One region of the Metabacillus litoralis genome, then DNA from elsewhere that is predicted to be linked to it. Evidence: riboswitches for the same ligand, from Rfam matches in the RefSeq annotation. Region 1 holds a riboswitch; each other region holds the start of a gene.

Evidence for each region. Region 1 has a riboswitch for thiamine pyrophosphate ahead of D9842_RS24715 (thiamine phosphate synthase). Riboswitches for the same ligand answer to the same signal wherever they lie in the genome.
Region 2: another riboswitch for thiamine pyrophosphate. It lies ahead of D9842_RS02040 (acetylornithine deacetylase); the one in region 1 lies ahead of D9842_RS24715 (thiamine phosphate synthase).
Region 3: another riboswitch for thiamine pyrophosphate. It lies ahead of thiC (phosphomethylpyrimidine synthase ThiC); the one in region 1 lies ahead of D9842_RS24715 (thiamine phosphate synthase).

Annotation. Positions count from the first base shown of each region.
Region 1 covers NZ_CP033043.1:5,048,429-5,054,912, reverse strand. Annotated here, with positions in the region: gene D9842_RS24730 (thiazole synthase) at 1-634, opposite strand, end outside; gene thiS (sulfur carrier protein ThiS) at 639-842, opposite strand; gene thiO (glycine oxidase ThiO) at 847-1,965, opposite strand; gene D9842_RS24715 (thiamine phosphate synthase) at 1,949-2,557, opposite strand; TPP riboswitch at 2,645-2,753, opposite strand; gene D9842_RS24710 (monovalent cation:proton antiporter family protein) at 2,839-4,686, opposite strand; gene mgtE (magnesium transporter) at 4,813-6,180, opposite strand.
Region 2 covers NZ_CP033043.1:448,077-454,560, reverse strand. Annotated here, with positions in the region: gene D9842_RS02055 (ABC transporter permease) at 1-83, opposite strand, end outside; gene D9842_RS02050 (ABC transporter ATP-binding protein) at 80-850, opposite strand; gene tenA (thiaminase II) at 843-1,517, opposite strand; gene D9842_RS02040 (acetylornithine deacetylase) at 1,556-2,848, opposite strand; TPP riboswitch at 2,988-3,087, opposite strand; gene D9842_RS02035 (bile acid:sodium symporter family protein) at 3,179-4,153, opposite strand; gene D9842_RS02030 (NUDIX hydrolase) at 4,251-4,868, opposite strand; gene D9842_RS02025 (CBO0543 family protein) at 4,891-5,415, opposite strand; gene D9842_RS02020 (hypothetical protein) at 5,578-6,423, shown strand; gene D9842_RS02015 (VanW family protein) at 6,432-6,484, shown strand, end outside.
Region 3 covers NZ_CP033043.1:487,653-494,136, forward strand. Annotated here, with positions in the region: gene D9842_RS02230 (Ger(x)C family spore germination protein) at 1-14, shown strand, start outside; gene D9842_RS02235 (YmaF family protein) at 85-528, shown strand; gene thiC (phosphomethylpyrimidine synthase ThiC) at 559-2,316, opposite strand; TPP riboswitch at 2,448-2,563, opposite strand; gene D9842_RS02245 (MOSC domain-containing protein) at 2,654-3,304, opposite strand; gene D9842_RS02250 (aspartyl-phosphate phosphatase Spo0E family protein) at 3,398-3,568, opposite strand; gene D9842_RS02255 (MerR family transcriptional regulator) at 3,817-4,155, opposite strand; gene D9842_RS02260 (hypothetical protein) at 4,387-4,659, opposite strand; gene D9842_RS02265 (Fur-regulated basic protein FbpA) at 4,833-5,018, shown strand; gene D9842_RS02270 (nucleotidyltransferase domain-containing protein) at 5,073-5,828, opposite strand; gene D9842_RS02275 (MarR family winged helix-turn-helix transcriptional regulator) at 5,965-6,423, shown strand.

The DNA.
Region 1 (6,484 bases):
TAGCAGCCGACACAGCTGTATTTAATAGAACACCATCTGCACCAAGCTCCATTGCTAATGCCGCATCCGCTGGTGAACCAATTCCCGCGTCAATAATGACGGGCACTTTAGATTGCTCAATAATAAATGATAGATTAAGAGGATTTAGAAGTCCCTGACCAGAGCCAATTGGAGATGCTCCCGGCATAATAGCATGAACACCTAACTCTTCTAATCTTCTAGCAAGCACAACATCATCTGATGTGTATGGTAAAACGATAAAGCCCTCTTCTAAAAGCATTTCACTTGCTTTTAACGTTTCAACTGGGTCTGGTAATAATGAACGATCACAGCCAATAACCTCAACCTTAATCATGTCACATAAGCCTGATGCTTTTGCTAGTTTCGCAATTCTTACTGCTTCTTCAGCTGTTTTAGCTCCTGCTGTATTTGGTAGCAGTGTATATTTTGAAACATCTAATTGCTCTAAAAAATTAGGTTGTGATTCTTCGAAAATATTCATTCGGCGCACCGCAAACGTTAAGATCTCCGCTTCTGATTGGGCAACTGCTTCCTTTTGAATGTCAAATGAAGGGTATTTTCCTGTACCTAATAATAATCTTGATTGAAATGTTTTATCTGCAATTTTTAACATAAAATCATCCTCCTCCTACAAAATGAACTAACTCAATTTCATCACCATTTGAAATGATTGTGTTTTCATATTGATCTTTTAAAACAATCTCGCGGTTATGCTCAACAATAACAAGACGATCTTCCAGCTTGTAAAACGCCAGTAGATGCTGAATTGTTTTAACTTCTTGATTTAATTCAACCTGTTCACCATTTAATTTAATGCTCATGAAATCACCTCGTTGTTTGAGTAAGCTTTCTCGTTAAAGAAAAAGCATGAATATACTCTTCGTTTTGTTTTCTTTTTAAAATAAGATCTCTGACCATTGTTCCTGTTTTAGGAGCAAGCAGAATTCCATTTCGGTAATGTCCTGTTGCAAAGTAGATGTTCTCATCCTCAGGATGCTGTCCAATATATGGCTTTCCATCATCAGATTGTGGCCTTAACCCAGCCCAAGTATCGAGCAGCTTAGCGGATGTAATACTTGGCATCATCGGCGTCACTTTTTCAATCAGTGACTGAATTCCTCCAAGTGATGGTGTTGTACTCCAATCATCCTCAATCATTGTGGCTCCTACAACAAACCTTCCATCACCCTTTGGAACGATATAACAATGGTCATAGAAAAGAGTCTTTTCGAGATCTAAATGATCCCCTTGAACGGAAAGACATTCACCCTTAACCGGCCTCATATTGACCTCAAGTCCTAATTGTTTAAAAAAGTGTCCACTCCATACTCCATTTGCGATAACTACTTTGCTACAAAGATAATCCCCTTGTGGTGTTGATAACGTATACTGATTTGTAGCTGTTTTCTTAATAGAATGAACGGGTGTATTTTCTTTAAATGTAGCTCCTAGTAAGCTAGCAGATTTCGTGAAAGCCGCACATACATGTGTAGGAGAAACGTGGCCATCTTCAGGAATATAAAGCGCTCCTACGATCGAATCAGACACATGTGGTTCACCTTGTAAAACTGTTTCTTTCGTGTGCCATTCTAAAGTTTGATAGTCTTCTACAGCTTTCTTCAAAACTCTCGCTTCATTTTCTGTCATTGCTAGCTTATACATGCCTTTATCAACTAGTTGAATATTAATCTGTGATAATTCTGACAGCTCATCACGTAAGATGTGATAGTGTCTTTGACTTTCCTTCGCAAACTGAAAAAAAGCATCATTATTTTCCAATTCGGAATTTGCCCCAAGCATTCCAGCAGCTGCACATGTTGCACCTGTACCACCTTTATGGCTATCTAATACAAGAACGGAGATTCCCTCTTTTGCAAGCTGATAGGCAATTGACTGCCCAATTATACCGCCGCCAACAATTCCAACATCATATTGTTTTTGCATGGTAACCCCCCTCTTTTAAATTGGTTAAAGCTGCAATTGGATCACTGCTCGCTATAACATAGGACATAACAGCAACACCATGAACACTTACGTTTTTAAGCAACTTAATTGTGCTAGGAGTAATGCCTCCTATCGCAATAACTGGAATTGTCATGTGCTCACAAATTTCAGCTAATTGTTCTACACCTCTTGGAGGTAATGCTGCTTTTGAATTTGTTTCAAAGATGTGACCAAATAACAAGTAATCAGCCCCCGCTTCTTCACATCGTAAAGCTTCTTCTAGCGAATGGACAGACCGTCCAATTCTTACGTGCGAATCAAAAGCTCTTACTACCTCAACAGGAAGGCCGTGACCTGGTAAATGAACATTAGGAATATTATGTAATAAAGCAACATCAAGTCGATCATTGATCACAAGTTTTTCCTTCGGTACACCCCGCTGAAGCAAATTTGACACAAGTAACATGATGTCTGAAGCCGTTTTCTGTTTTTCCCGGATATGAATATAATCCACATCTTGATGGAGCATCGTAAGTTTCACTGTTAATTCATTTACCGTTTGCTTGCCATCTGTAATGACATGAAATTCCACTTTTTTCACCTTGATTCTTAAATAGTAAAGTTTTATAGGACGCAAAAAACCACTTTCCTATAGGAAAGTGGTTTACATACACAAAAAACCATGATGTATCCACTTCCCTACGCTGGTATCATCCAGATCAGGTTATAAGGGTCTTAAAGTCACACTTTAATCTCAGCCTCTATTTAAGGCTCCCCTAGCGGTTGTTTCTCTCGTATTTACTTATTTCTATCATACCAAATGTTTGGAAACTTTCAAGAGTAAGATACCCTGATGTTTTTTAATTGATAAAATTATATTAATTCCAACTCATGTTTAAGTTCATTTACATATTCTCTAGAACCCGTCACAATTAGACGATCTCCTAATTTCAGGTCTGTATCTCCATGTGGGACAATCGAATCTTTGCCTCTGAAAATACGGACAAAAATAATGTCTCCTGTAAACGGAAAGTTTCGTAGCAGGATGTTATCGTATTTTGCATTATTTAAGTTAATTTGATATAGAGTTGTTTCCTGATTTGTTAAGATTCTCATAACACTTGGTGCTTCAATTAAAGCACGAAGCATCGTTTTTGTTGAAAGAAGTGTAGAGAAAATATCAATACCCTCATCCTTTAATTGACTTGCTAAATCAGGTGATGCCACACTAGCAATCACTCGATCAACTTGCTCTTTTTTTGCAAATAAGGCAATATCGGCATTTCGTTGTTCATCACCAGTAGCTACAACGATTAAGTCTACATCAAATGCGTTTCGATCTTTTAATGTTTCAACCTGAAAATCATCAATTTCTCTAATCTCAAACAATGATTCAGAGATTTGTTTATCAATTTTATCTTGTTGAATATGATAAACCGTTGTTTCATAAAGATCTTGGTTTAGCTCTCTTGTAACAGGCAGTGACATTTGATTGGCACCAATAAAGGCAACCTTGATTTTGGTTGATTTTCCTTCGCTTTTTGGAAAAAGCTTTTTAAAGAAAATCGGAGTTACGATACTCGTAATTACTGCAACTAAAATAAGCGCACCTGACATTTCAGCTGTGATAATCTCCATTCTTTCCCCAATCGTTGCAGCAGCAATGACAAGAGAAAGCGTAGATGTTAAGAGAAAACCAGCTGCAAGTGTTGTTTTGCCATCGTACCATCTTTTCAAATAATAAACAGGTAAAATCTTAGAAATCAGAAGTGCGATAAATAATAATGGAATAAGCAGGAAGATTTTTGGATCTTTAAACAAAGCCCAAATATCTAATTCAACTCCAACCATTACAAAGAAAATCGGAATAAGAAATCCATATCCGAAAGAATCAAGCTTTTGAACCATTTCTTTGTTAGGAGATAATAGCGAAACTAGCACACCTGCTAAAAAGGCTCCTAAAATATTTTCGGCACCAATTGTTTCGGAAATCGCCACTAATAAAATAATTAACGTAAAAACAGCTCGTGTCCCAATTTGAATCGTCCCTTTTGACATTGTTTCGATGAATGAACGATTCATAAATGTTTTTCCTAAGAAATAGAGCCCAACACCAGCTCCAAATAGAACTAATAACAACCATGTATTGTTGTCTCCACCACCATAAATGGAAGCAAAAACAGCAAGAAGCACCATTGTGACTAAGTCGGCGATAACAGCCACAAGTAAAATAATTTGACCAATATTCGACTTCATAATTCCTGCATCTTTTAATGTAGGCACTACTACTCCTAGAGAAATAGTCGAAATAATTAAGGTCATTAAAAACGCGTTGTCCATTAACCCGATCCATACAAAGATGTAGGATAATAATAAGGATAGAGCAAAAATCCCAACAAATATGATGAGTGATACGAAAAACGCATTAGGTGCATCTTTACCAGAAGGAAGCTTTTCCTTTTTCTTTCCTCCCGCAAAAGCTGTAAAGTCTATTTCAAGACCACTAAGAAACATTAAGAAAATAAATCCAAGCATTGATAATGTCTCAAGCCACATATCCTGGTGGACAACATCAAAACCACTTTTTCCAATAATTAACCCAACGATAATTTCGGCTACGACGACTGGCATAAAGTTTAGCTTTAATCGATGTAGTAAAATAGGGGTTAGAAATGCTGCGAGAATAACAATAACTAATGAAGTTACAGATGCTCCATGCATCGTATCCCTCCTTTATCTTAAATTCATTAACATTAAAAGGTAAAATATCTAGTGAAGAATGTATATCTTCTATCATATAAAACCTAGAACATAACTTGTAACAATATGCTCTAAGCTGGAATCTAGTTAAATTAAATATTGCATAAACAAAGTCGCCATACCAAAATAAATTAAAATACTAATAATATCATTTATAGTTGTAATAAAAGGACCAGATGCAACAGCCGGATCCACCTTCAATTTATGCATAATTAATGGAATAAAGGCACCAGAAATCGTCGCTACAGTTAGTGTAGCCAATATTGAGATCCCTACTAGTGCACCTAGAAATAAGTCACCTTGCCATACAAAAACAACAACAGTCACAACAACACCACAAATTGCCCCTGTTATTAAACCTGTACCTGCCTCCCGAACAATCATCTTACTAAGATTTTGATCTTCAGTATCACCGAGTGAAATTCTTCTAACAGCAACGGCTAAAGCCTGTGTTCCTGTGTTTCCTGCCATACCGGCAATTAAAGGGATAAACACGGCTAAAATGGCAACCTTCTCTAATGTTGCTTCAAATCGACCAATTAAACTTGCTGTAAACATTCCAAGAAATAATAATATAATTAACCACGGCAACCTTTTTTTGGCAGCCGAAAACGGCCCTCTATCAGTGGAGTCAACGTCAGATACCGCAGCAAGCTTCGAATAGTCATCACTTGCTTCTTCTTCAATAACATCGACGATATCATCAACAGTGATAATTCCTAGCAGATGTCCTTGAAAATCAACGACTGGGAGCGCAAGGAAGTTATAGTCTTTCATTTTTCTTGCAACTTCTTCTTGATCTTCCGCGACACTTACCGAGTAAACACGTTCATTCATAATGTCTGAAATCATCGTGTCAGGTTCACTAATAATTAAATCTCTTAACGAAATAACACCAGCAAGCTTTTCATCTTCATTCACAACAAATACATAATAAATAGTTTCAGCGTTTGGAGCTTCTTTTTTTAATATTTGCATGGCAGAATGAACCGTTTGATGAGCATGAATGGAGATATACTCCGTTGTCATGATACTTCCGGCTGTATATTCTTCGTAATGAAGCAACTCTCGTATTTCTTCAGCTGCTTCATCATCCATAATTGTTAAATAACTTGCAACCTGATCCTTATCAAGCTCATTTAAAACGTCAACGGCATCATCTGCATACATCTGTGCAAGCATTTGGGCAGCAAACGTAGGATCCATTTCTGATAAGTATGTTTGATAAAGGCCATCTTCATCTTCAATATTTTCAAAGACCGCTGCCATTTCTTCCGGAGAAAGAAAATGATAAACAGTCTGGCGATCTTCTGGGTCAAGCTTAATAAAAAAGCTGGCCTGGTCGTAAGGGTGCTGCTCTAAAAACACGGAACGAAAATCATCCATATTTTTCTGAGTAAGTGCTGAAAGCAGCGTTCCTTCTTCAAGCTCAACTTGTTCTCTTTCTTCTGACAAAGTCTGTTCCTCCTCTCTTTGTCATATATATTAAGGAAATAAATAAAATTTCGACATATACTTAAGTATTTCTACATATTGCGATTCACATTATAATAACTATAATATTCTATATGCATTTATTGAAGCAATAAGATGAACATTATTTACAAAAATAAAACATTTCCTTTTAGAGACTTTTTTTCCATTAAACGCGTTATATTCTGGAGCGGAAATCAACTTTCATCTAAAATGTAAACCTAAGAAAACAACCATTATAAAATGGATCCTTTGCAAATCGTTCACAATCCATTAAGATGGTTAA
Region 2 (6,484 bases), 630 kb from region 1:
AAAAGCCTTGCACCAATTTCCCAAACAATGAGAAGTAAGATCGTTAGTGTGCTAGAAGCACCATATTTTTTAAAAACTCTCATGTTTTCATCCTCGTTCGTAAATCTTCAAGCAACTCATCTTTTAAAGAGATTACCTCTGGCCGGTTTAAATCTTTCAATGTTCTAGGACGCTCTAGTGGAACAATTATTTCTTTTAAGGTCGTTGCAGGTGTTTCTGTAAATAGAAGAATCCGGTCAGATAAAAATAATGCTTCATTAACATCATGAGTGATGAATACAATCGTTTCTTTTCTTTTTTGCCATTGTGAGAGTAGCCATTCCTGTAAAGATAACCTAGTGATCGCATCTAAAGCACTAAACGGTTCATCCAAAAGGAGGATTTTTGATCCGCTTACTATTGTTCTTAAAAACGAGACCCTCTGCCGCATTCCTCCAGATAATTCACCTGGATAGAAATTCTCTACACCCTTCAACCCAAACTCCTCCAATAACTCGATAACATTTTGAAGGGCCACGTGTTTTTTTACTCCTTTTATCTCTAATGGAAGTAATGCATTTTCCATAATTGTCCGCCACGGTAAAAGCAAATCCTGCTGCGGCATATACCCGACTTGACCAAGTCGACTTATAGCTAGTCGATTTCTCAGGAAAATCTCTCCCTCTGAAGGCTGCTCCAACCCTGTTATTAGCTTAAATAATGTACTTTTCCCAGAGCCACTTGGTCCAATAATGCTAATAAATTCTCCTTCACGAATATGTAGATTCATATTTTTCAAGATTGGTGTTCCATTAGAGTGCTCCCCATATCGAAAGGTTATATTTTTAAATTCAAGAGCTACATTATTCATTTGTAGGCCACATCATTTCATGATAGGCCATATCCCAGAACATGTATTCAAATCTAGTAGTATTAAGGAAGATTTCTTCTAGTTTCACTAATTCTGACTCTGGCTTACCATCTGAGAGCTCATCTATTAACTCAATACACCATGTAGCTAATTGACCAAATTCATCAGATGAATACATCGAAATCCATTCTCCATAAAATTCATGTTCGCTTGCTCCTTCAATTTTCTTTAATTCTTTACCAATCTCCCAATAACTCCACATACATGGGAGTAAAGCGGATACCAATTCGGCAAGTGTTCCATTTTGGCTTACATGAAGCATGTAATGAGTATAAGCCAGAGTTGTTGGAGAAGGTTTAGCTTCTTCAAGCTCTTCTGTAGTAATACCAAATTTCTTTGCATATTGACGATGTAACTCCATCTCTTCATTTAAAGTAGAATTCAGTAACGCTGCAAATTTCCCCATTGTGTGTAAATCTGTAGCTTTTACAGCACCTAAGGCAAATACTTTTGCATATTCAATTAAATACAAATAATCCTGTATCATGTAAAACCGAAATTTATCTTTTTCAAGAGTCCCATTCCCCATTCCTTTAACGAATGGATGATTATGATTACTTTCCCAGATTGGTAGAACCTTTTGGTATAGCCTTTGACTAAATTTCATTGCATTTCCCCTACTTCCTATTAGTTAAAGTGTACTAACTACTCGACAGATTGTTCACTTTTCTTAGAATGGCACCATTCATAGATGAAAGCTAAAATAACCTTTGTATACTCAACAAGTTCTTGAATGGAGAGTTGTTCGTTTACTGCATGTGCATGTTGTAATTTTCCTGGTCCATAAATGACAGTTGGTATGCCTGCATCTCCTAGCCATCCTCCATCGGTTACGGTTGGAGAAACATCAACAATAGCTTGTGTAGATAGAATGTGTTCGTGGGTTTGGGATAATACTTTCACACCTGGATGATTTGGATCCACCTCCAATGAAGGAAAAATCTCCCCCCGGTCAACGATCATTGATTTTCCTCCCCATACAAATGTTGGAGGATTTTCCCTTAGCCAAGGATCTGCATGAGCAACATGAAGAATATGCTCTTCTATTTCTTTTATAATCTGCTCATGTGTTTCATTTGGATAATAATGAACAGTTATCCACAAACGACATTCATCAGCAATAAATGCTGCGTGCCTTCCCCCTTCGATTACGGCTGGATTGATCGTGTTTGTGCCAGGAGGATATCCAGGGTAGCTTTTGGAAACTGCCCAATGTCTTTCAAGATCCTGCAAGCCATGAATAATGTTTGTCATTTTTTCAATAGCACTAGCAGCAAAAAGTTTCCCTCCGGCATGTATCATTTGCCTTCTAGTTGCATCATGATACGTTTGATCACTTTTTACAGTGATCCAACCAGTAATCACACCACCTTGTCCTTGAATATGTAAATCACTTGTATCCACCACCACAGCAAAGTCTGCTTTATAACCCTTTTTACAGCATTCAAGAGTCCCGGCTTCTCCAACTTCTTCACCAATGACAGATTGTAAAGTCAAATCACCAGGAAGCCTTATACCATGTTCATGTAATAACTGGATGGCAAACAATGCACCAGCTAATCCACCCTTCATATCAGCTGCACCACGCCCGATAATCACATCATCTTTCACAATAGGAACAAACGGATCAACATCCCACTTTTCATCCTCACTTACTTCAGCTACATCCATATGTCCATTAATAATCAAGCTGTTATATAAGTTAGGTTCGTTCCCTTTTAACACTCCAACAACATTAGGGTCGTTTGGATACACATCCCACATATCAATGGAAAAACCTTTTTCTTCTAAAAACTCTGCAATAAATTGCTGTGCTTCTTTCGTGTTTCTAGCTGGTGGTGCAGGTGTTTTATATTCAATCAATCTTTTTAGTAAGGAAACCAAATCCTCCTTACGTTCCTCAACGATATTAATTAGCCGTTCTATTTGATTCGACAATGTTTTTCCCTCCTTTTTTTTAAAAGTACAGTAAAAGAAAAAACCACTTCTTTTTTAAGAAAAGAAGTGGTTTGAATCGCACACCGGTATATAAATTAGTTACCATATACTAATTATTACCGAATTGCGTTAAAGTCTTTATATTCAAACACCTCTTCCCTCCGCTAGTATTATCTAGATCAGGTATTAAGGGTCAAGGCGTTGGCCTCTCTCAGCTAAAAGCTCCCCTAGTGGTGAAATCTATCATATTATGAAATTAGTAAGTCACATTATTTTTAACACACTCAGATATATTTGGCAACATCTTCTTATCAAAATACACAAGTTCAATTATTGTGAAACGGAAATTGTCCCCTCAATTTGTTGCTTTTGTTTTTGATCAAAAAGATGAAATAAAAGACCAAAAATTGATGCAAGCACTTGTTGAAACAACATTCCCAGAACAACAGGCACAGCTACAGCTGCAGGAAAATATTGAACAGCGATTACTGCCCCTGCACTAATATTCCTCATTCCACCTGTAAACATCATGACTACTTTTGTTTCGCGGTCTCTTTTAAACAGAATTGACAGCATCCATGCTAAGAAATATCCAAAAGAAGCAAGAATCAAAACTGTAATAGCAATAATAACCAATTTTAAACTAAACTGTTTAAGATAGGGAGAAATAACAGCTCCATTCATCATCACAACGCAAGCAAGTGCAATTTTTGAAAACGGGGCAAGAGTTTTCCCTGCTTTAACACTTTTCCCCTTTGTCATAAAATTTGTAAATATCCCTAAAATAGAAGGAATAACAACCATAAATAACAACCCATACATTATATCCATTGTATTTATTTGAATTTTTTGACCAACTAGAAAAGATAAAGTAAACGGAACAAGGAACGGTGACAACAATGTGTCAAACAAAATAATGGATAATGCTAAGCCTATATTTCCCTTATAGATTGTTACCCATATAAAACTGGTAATTCCTGTGGGAATAACGCTAGCTAACACTAATCCTGTCATTGTTAAATGATCATTTACAAAAAATGCGTGTCCTATTGTCCATGCAAGAAGCGGCATAATAATATGCAACAGCATTAAGATAATGAATAATGGCAGTGGCTTTTTTAATGCTCCTGTTAAAGAAGTAAAAGTGGAGCTCAGGCTGCCTGAAAAAGTCATAAACGCAAATAGCCACGGTATTAAAAATGTAAGAGGTAAAAGATTTTCAGCAAGCATCACCCCTATCATCACGCTTATTGGCGTGATGATTGGCATCCATTTTTCCAGCTGCCGATTAACTGTTTGAAGCATGAATCATTCTCCTAATCTATTTGGATAAAAACTATGTATATGACATTGTAACAGAATTAAGAAGAATGAGTATCAGAAAAGTACTTAATTAAGTAAACTATTTGCTCTTTATTTTTTCTACTACCTCTTTTATATAAGAATCCTGATGAGGAACAAAGTCTTGTTTCGTTAAAAATGTCTCTAGCTTCCTTTGTACTTTATGTTCATTTTCCAGAAAGCCCTCTACCCTAATTTTTTCGATTTCTCCAAACCACAGTTTTTCAAATTCAAGTAATTCAGCTCTTACAACACCTGAAACCTCATCTTGTTGGAGATTGAACTGGTCATCACGATAACCAGTATTATATAAAAACACATGACAGAACTCACGATCTGTAAATTGATTTGCCTCCAGACAATCCTTAACGATACCAAGAGAAAGAAGATCTTCAAACATTAGCTGTATCCCAAGTTCTTCTCTAACCTCTCTTACTCCATCTTGTACCGTTTCATTAGCCAAAATGTGACCCGCAGCTGTTATATCATATAGGGATGGGTAATCCGCTTTATCATCTGATCGTTTTTGAAAATAAAGATACTGTACTCCCTTTTCCTCACGTACAAACCAGCAATGAAATGTTTCATGCCATAATCCTTGCACATGAACTCTCTGTCGTGTTTCAATTCCCCGCCTATGTCCAAATTCATCAAAATAGGCTAACATTTCTGTTGTCATGATAAAATCTCCTTTTCATGTTTTAACGAAAAACAGATGACGGTACACCAAAAAACGTCCATAAAAACAAAAGAAAAACAAATGAAAGGATCCAAGTTATAAATGGACGATAACGATGCAATGCCAATAGAGAAAACATAGCACAATTGAACAATACTGACCACCATTCATTCCATCCATTATAATGATATATTCCTCCAAAGGAATGTGTTAAAAGCTCATTTGCTGTATAAATTAAAATCCAAACCCCAATATAGGTAAACTGTTTTAAGCACTCAATTGGAAAATTTCTTAAATACCAAAGAATTGTACATGGATATTTGATAAACATGATAAATAAAGAAATATGGGTACCTGTAATTCCTAATTTTTCATCAAAAGGAATGGGATTAAACTTCCATAATGGAAAATAATCATAAAATAAAAAATGATATAACAAGTCACCAATGATAAAAAATAAGATAGTTGGATAATATTCTCTCCAATTTTTCCAATCTCCCCACTTCCATGCAGCAAATAAATACAGAAACCCATAAACAAAATTCATTATATTTCTCCAGTATTTTCTTTTTTTACCTATAACTCTCCGTTTCAATTATTCTGTTCATTTCGGCACAATCGATACCTTATATTCCCATTTATATATAGCTATGATATAAAGTTTTTTACACAAAATATATGTAACAAGATTAATTTGGAGTGACTTTTTATGAAAAAAACATTGTTGCTTATTTTTCTTTTTATATTCCTTTCCCAAAAACAAGCATTAGCTGTAAATGATCAACCACGTCCCTACATTAGTTTTCAACCAGATTTGCTAAGTTGGGATGAAGTAAATGAAATGATTCCAAGAAAATCAACTTTTACTGTTATTGATATTGATAGTGGACAAAGCTTTAAAGTTCAAAGAAGAGCCGGAAGTGGTCATGCAGATGTGCAACCCCTAACAAAAAATGATACGAAAATGATGAAGAACATTTATAACGGAAAATGGAGTTGGCGAAGACGAGCCGTTTTTATTCTCGTAGACGATCGGTTAATTCCCGCATCAATGCATGGGATGCCACACGGAGCGGGGGCAATTCAAAATGGATTTCCCGGACATTTTTGCATTCATTTCTCTGGCAGTACAACTCATCGCACCCGAAAATTCGACCTCTCCCATCATGTGATGATTTTAAAAGCAGGTGGTAAATTCGATGATTATATAGCAACACTCTCAGCTAAAGAAATACTAAATATCTTTCTTATTACAACAAAAAATAATGACAAGCAATTAATGGAAAGAATAAGCATTTCAAATATAAATAAAAACGATAACTCTAATGAAGTCCTCGACAATATAGAAGGAATGAAATGGACAATTAAAAAGAGTAAAGAAGACCATGACTTCCCTTTAGTATCGACCTTTCCAGTTGAAACGAAAATATACCTAGATGAAGTTGGTCCTGTTAAAATAACACAAACCTTTACCTTAATAAGAACTTCACTCTTTTCTCCATGGAAAGTAATAAGAGATCCATTCGTAACTGAGTTAAACGAAACTGGGAGGTGAGTTTTTCCATGAAATATCTTTTAGCGATTTTTATGATTATGATCCAGCCTTCTGTACAATC
Region 3 (6,484 bases), 670 kb from region 1:
GTCATCCTGAATAAAGATAAAGACAACTTTCCATCAGCTGTTAACTTTCATATGAAAAAGTAAGTAGCTTGACGGAGGGATTTTATGATATTAATTGGAGCGGATAAGCCACACCATGCTCATCGATTTTCAGCTTTCACAACAATATATCGGGAACATTTTCACATAATAGACGGATTTACAAGAGGAGTAAATGGCAATAGTTTTGATCGCCACCGCCATTTATATAGAGGAATTACGTCTTTAAACAATAAACATTATCATCGATTTTATGGTGAAACAGGCCCTGCTATACCATTGCCGGGTGGAGGTCATTATCACTTATTTGAAGATCGAACTTATTATAATTATGACGAGCCGATCGATATAGAATATGGTGGTGTGCTGTATGGAGAGGGAGAACGTCCAAAACACGATCACCGATTTAAAGGAAGAACATATGGGATTGTAGGAGAAGATCCGCTAGCGAGAATGTCATATACGGACATGGCAACTAAATTAATTGACTATAATGGCATAAGAGAATAAAGAGGCGGGATAGCCCACCTCTTTATTTGCTTATCTATAAATCTTTGAACCACCGTCAATAAATTCTTTTGACTTTTCTTTCATTCCTTCAGTTAACAACTCATGCATAGGTTTACTTGAGTCATTACCCAATTCTCTAATGTCATGTGATATTCTCATAGAGCAAAATTTTGGTCCGCACATTGAACAAAAGTGAGCTGTTTTTGCCCCTTCAGCAGGTAATGTCTCATCATGGTATTCTCTTGCTCTTTCCGGATCTAAGGAAAGATTAAACTGATCATGCCACCTAAATTCGAAGCGTGCCTTTGAAAGAGCATCATCTCTGTTTTGAGCACCAGGATGACCTTTTGCTAAATCTGCAGCATGTGCTGCAATTTTGTAGGCAATTACACCTTCTCGAACATCTTCTTTATTTGGTAAACCTAAATGCTCCTTTGGTGTTACATAGCAAAGCATGGCTGTTCCGAACCAACCAATCATCGCAGCACCTATAGCAGAAGTTATGTGATCATAGCCTGGAGCAATATCAGTAGTTAAAGGACCTAACGTGTAAAATGGAGCTTCTTTACAAATCTCCTGCTGCTTTTCAACATTCTCTTTTATAAGATGCATTGGAACATGACCAGGGCCTTCAATCATCACTTGAACATCGTAATTCCATGCGATCTCTGTTAATTCACCAAGAGTCTCCAGCTCAGCAAATTGAGCTTCATCATTTGCATCGGCGATAGAGCCTGGTCTTAATCCATCACCTAAAGAAATGGAAATATCATATTTTGATAGAATTTCACAGATATCATGGAAGTGAGTATATAAGAAATTTTCTTTGTGATGAGCTAAACACCATTGCGCTAAAATGGAGCCACCTCTAGATACAATTCCAGTGGTCCGCTTAGCTGTTAACGGGATATATCTAAGAAGAACTCCAGCATGTATAGTAAAATAGTCTACCCCCTGTTCTGCCTGTTCAATAAGCGTGTCACGATAAACTTCCCATGTTAAATCTTCAGCAATTCCATTCACTTTTTCCAGTGCTTGATAAATAGGGACAGTACCAACAGGAACAGGAGAATTTCGGATAATCCATTCACGGGTTGTATGAATATTTTTCCCTGTTGAAAGGTCCATGATCGTGTCTGCTCCCCATCTAGTTGCCCATGTCATTTTTTCAACTTCTTCTTCGATAGAAGAGGAAACAGCAGAATTTCCGATATTAGCATTAATCTTAACGTGAAAGTTTTTCCCTATAATCATTGGTTCTGTTTCGGGATGATTAATATTAGCTGGAATAATAGCCCGGCCTGATGCAACTTCTTCACGTACATATTCGGGGTCCATCTGCTCTCGAATAGCAATATACTCCATTTCGGGTGTTATAATCCCATTTCTAGCATAATAAAGCTGTGTTACGCGTTTACCGTCTTTTGCCACCAATGGATGAATTTGATTAGAGGGAAAAACCTCTAAGTTTGAATGTTTACTAGAAGCTTTATATCCATTATCTTCGGGCTTAATTTCTCGTCCTTCGTATCGCTTAACATCATTACGATCAAGGATCCATTTTTCTCTCGCTCTTGGTAATCCCTTTCGAATATCAATTTCAGCACTTATATCAGTGTATGGTCCACTCGTATCATAAACTCGAACAGGTGGATTCACTTCTTCGCCATATGTATTCTTCGTTACACTCTGAGTAATTTCTCTTACAGGAACTTGAATGTCAGAATTACTGCCTTGTACATAAACTTTTTTACTTCCGGGAAATGGCTGTTTAATTGTAATCTTCATACTTTCTCCTCCTTGAAAATGAAAGTGATCGATTGAAACATCAGCGGAAGGCAAAAATAAAAACGGGTTCTGAAATTCAGAACCCGTTCAATAGGTGTAGGTAAAATGTAAAAAGATGCGCGCTTATCCCTTTACAAATGTCGCTACTTCCCTACGCTGGTATCATCCAGATCAGGTTCGAAGGGTCAAAGAACTTCAAACGCGTTCCTCTCTCAGTCCAAGCTAATGGACTCCCCTAGTAGAAATTGGTAATTTAATTAAAATCAGTTATAATCATAACATAATTATCCATGTAGTCAACAGAATTCTTTGAATAATAAGAGGAGTTGAAGTACCCTTATTTTTTCATCAATTGTCGACGGAGCTTCTTCATACGGACATGCCATTCTTCAGACAGTTCACTAAGAGATAAGATCTTTTCAACTTGAGGTAAATCATCTTTATGATGGAAAAAAGTATTATGAATGGCTGCAACTGAAATCTCTTTAGGATGTTTTTTTAACCGTTTAATGCTTGAATTTGACGAGATTTGTCCTTCCTCTAAAACACGAAGGAAATAGCCCGTGTAACCATGTTCAACGATCTTATTTAATAATGTGTTGATATTTGTATACTTGTTAATCGTTGAACAAGGAAATCGTCCTTGTGAAACTTGAACTACAGCTTCACCAATTTGATAAATATCACCTATACATACATCTGTTTCTTTCATACCTGAAACGGTTAGGTTTTCTCCAAAAGCGGCCTTTGGTAATGGTTGTTTGTAAAGGTTCTCCCAAATTTCATAATGTTCGTAGGGATAAACACAAATGACACGTTCAGCCCCTCCGTGGTACTCGTGATTAGCTACATCATCGTCTACAATATGGCTTGATTTAACCTCTAGTGTTTCAACTTGACTTTTACATATCCCTGAACGAAATTCTTTTCCTTTATGTTCAAGTGTAGATGGTTTACCTTTACTAAGCCAAATAATTTTTTGATCCATAGTATCACTTCCTCATGTATTTATCATTGTGTCAATAATAGAAAAAAATACACCAAAACCTTATGAAATGGTGTATTTTACAGAAAGCTAAATTTATTTTTTCTTATTAACAGGTAAAGGATTATTTTTATTCATTTCAATATTTAATATTTCATCTAAGTTTTGACTGGCAACCAATGTTCGTTGTGCACTAATTCCATCTTCTTTGGCGATTGAAAACATTCTTTTTCGGTATTCTTCTATTACTGCATCTAGTGATTTCACACTGAACACCTCGCAATTTACATATATAGGTGGTGAAAAGTCCTATTAAATCTATTATCGGTTATTTCTTCCAATTGTAAATAGGGAAATACGCTATTTTATGTATAATTTTTTGAAAAGAACGGAAAAAGTGGGGTTAACCAAAGTGGAATATGAGAATAGGGGAAATATCAGCTGGCTTGTTTATTCAGGGGCGCTAAAATTTATCGCTGCAGCAATAGATGATGTGCTCACTGCAGCGATAATGATTAATTCCTGCCACGCCCAAACCTAAATTGTGCATTCAACTGACCTTGTAGCATTTTTTTTCTAACATCAGCTTCACTTTCACGTTGTCTTTCTTTTAATCTCATTTCTTTTAAAATTTCAGTTGTTTGTACACCGTCCTCTCGTTTATCTGCAATGTCCATTAGTGTCTCAATATCAGAGAATGAATATTTTCTAGTTCCTCGTTCATTCCGATATGGAGCAATTAGTTTTCTTTCTTCATAATATCTAATTTGTCTCAACGTTAATCCAGTCAACTCACTGACAGTCCCAATTGAGATTACCTTTTTATCCTTGTATGAGCGGTCTTGGTGATTCATTGCTCCACCCCTTAAAACATTCTTTTTACAAGTATATCCTGTTATGTAAGGAATGGCTTTTGTTTTGTTAGAAAATCTGACATAAAAATATAGAGTTATAAAAAAGGTGTTAGGAATACTTACAGTGAAACTGAATCTTCTTTTAGATGAGGATAAAATAGGATAAACGCAAGGGATTTATAAATCGTTAGAATATACTGAGTATTGTCTGTTTCATTAGAAATTAAATATTCAACCTATGAATTCTTTATAGGAACCGTGAGGAAACACATTATTGAGCTGCATAAGGATTTGTTGGGAAAGAAGGCTTAAAAAGGTGAGTGGAAATATTGAAGTTACCTCTTCATACTGATTTGTTTCAGAATTGTAAATTGTTAGAATATCAATTTTCTCGTTTTTTAAGATTGCCATGTATAATTGCTGAGCCTTCGGTTCATCTTGGTTAAGGTAGAAAACTGTTGTTCTCAAATGATCTGCCTTTTTTGCTATAACCTTTATTTTCACAAGTTTCAACTCCTTAAAGTGTTGAAACTATTCTCGACAAATTTTTAAGAATTTAATCAAATTAATACAATCTTAATAACTCGAAAGAAAATCTTAACATTATATTAATCGTCACATAATATTTTTGAGGTAAAGTAAGAAATGTAAAATTATTAAATATGGAGATGAGTGCTATGAGCAAAATGTTACAAACTGCACTTGAGGAACAAAGAAATTATTACTCTCAAAAACTACTTGCAATTGGTGTTTATAATGGTCAGGTTATGAATAAGATGACGCTAACCGAACTTAAAAATGAATATAATTATTTCTATCATAATGTTCCGAATGTAAAGAAAAAAGGGAATTCTGCGGGATGATAGGGGATGAGAGCTCCACTTAATAGATCAAGAGCTCTCTATACATATAAATGCTTATTTTTCTTGTATGAGCGTTACAAAAAATTCATTAAATGGGTCGTGTAATATGGTCTTAAGTGTTTGGAATTCTTTTTTTACTTGATCAAGACTCTCTAGGGAGGAATGAATATAGTCATCAAGAATTTCCGAATGAAAATCATGTTGATCATTTTTTTTACAATCGATTAATCTGTTGATTTCAGTCCGTACACTACGATCCTTTGAACATTCCTCGAAGATCCATTCCTTCCCTATTTCCGGAAACTCATTATGATTAACAATCCACATACAGCATGCAATCGGTTTTATTACATTTAAATATAGTTTTGTTTTTGATTTATTCGTTTCAAATAAAGAATGATGATTTCTTTTAGCCATGCTTAAATAGTGATGTAGAACGGAAACTGGGGAAAAAGAAAGTTTGGATAGTTTTCTTATTTCTTTTCTAAAAGAAGGGTGATTATGATAGATGACTGGAGAATAAATCCACTCTAGCAATGTTGGATTAGATTTCAAAAGTAGTTGCAGAGCTTTTTTTATATCCCACCCAACATATTCCTCGTTATCTTTTGTAGAATACTCAAAGGTATTCTTTCCTTCTATCAGCTGTAAGTACCAGTTCATTTCTCGTTTATAAATAAATCGAACATCAAAATCACTAAAAGATGTATTCATATTCCATGCTCTGCTTCCAGATTCGCAGGCATATAAAATTGTAATATTTTGCTCTTTTTCTATTTTCTTTAATGTTTCTAGTATTTTTTTATTCATAAGTCACCTCAAGATACATCTTTTCTTCTTTTTCTCCTTTAATACCTTCAAATATTCAATGATTAATAGTAAAATAAAAAAGTATTTAAAATTGAATAGTTTATCTATGGTTAATTTTGAACAAGAGGGCGATGGAATGAGATCATTTACTGAAGAAGAATTACAGAATGCATTAGATTTATTTCGTGTATTTGCAAGAGCTTTTAAAAGTATTTCCGAGCATTCTATCCGAGATAGTAAAGAGCACGGGTTTAATCCAACAGAATTTGCTGTTTTGGAATTATTGTTTACAAAGGGGCCGCAAAAATTACAGCAAATTGGTTCAAGATTGTTACTTGTTAGTGGAAATGTTACGTATGTTATAGATAAGCTTGAAAAAAACGAGTTTATTTATCGAGAACAGGATCCTAAGGATAAACGTTCTATTTACGCGAAACTAACTGACAAAGGGCAAAACTATTTAGAAGAAATCTATCCTATACATGCTATACGGATTGCGCGTGCATTTTCAGGTCTTACGGATGAAGAACAGGAACAATTGAAAGCGTTATTAAAAAAGGCTGGAGTTCATAGCCAACACTTGCTTTTTAGATAGACAAAATGTTAATCAGTTTTGTAAACGTTTTCTGAGGGGTGACTTATACAGGTCACTCCTT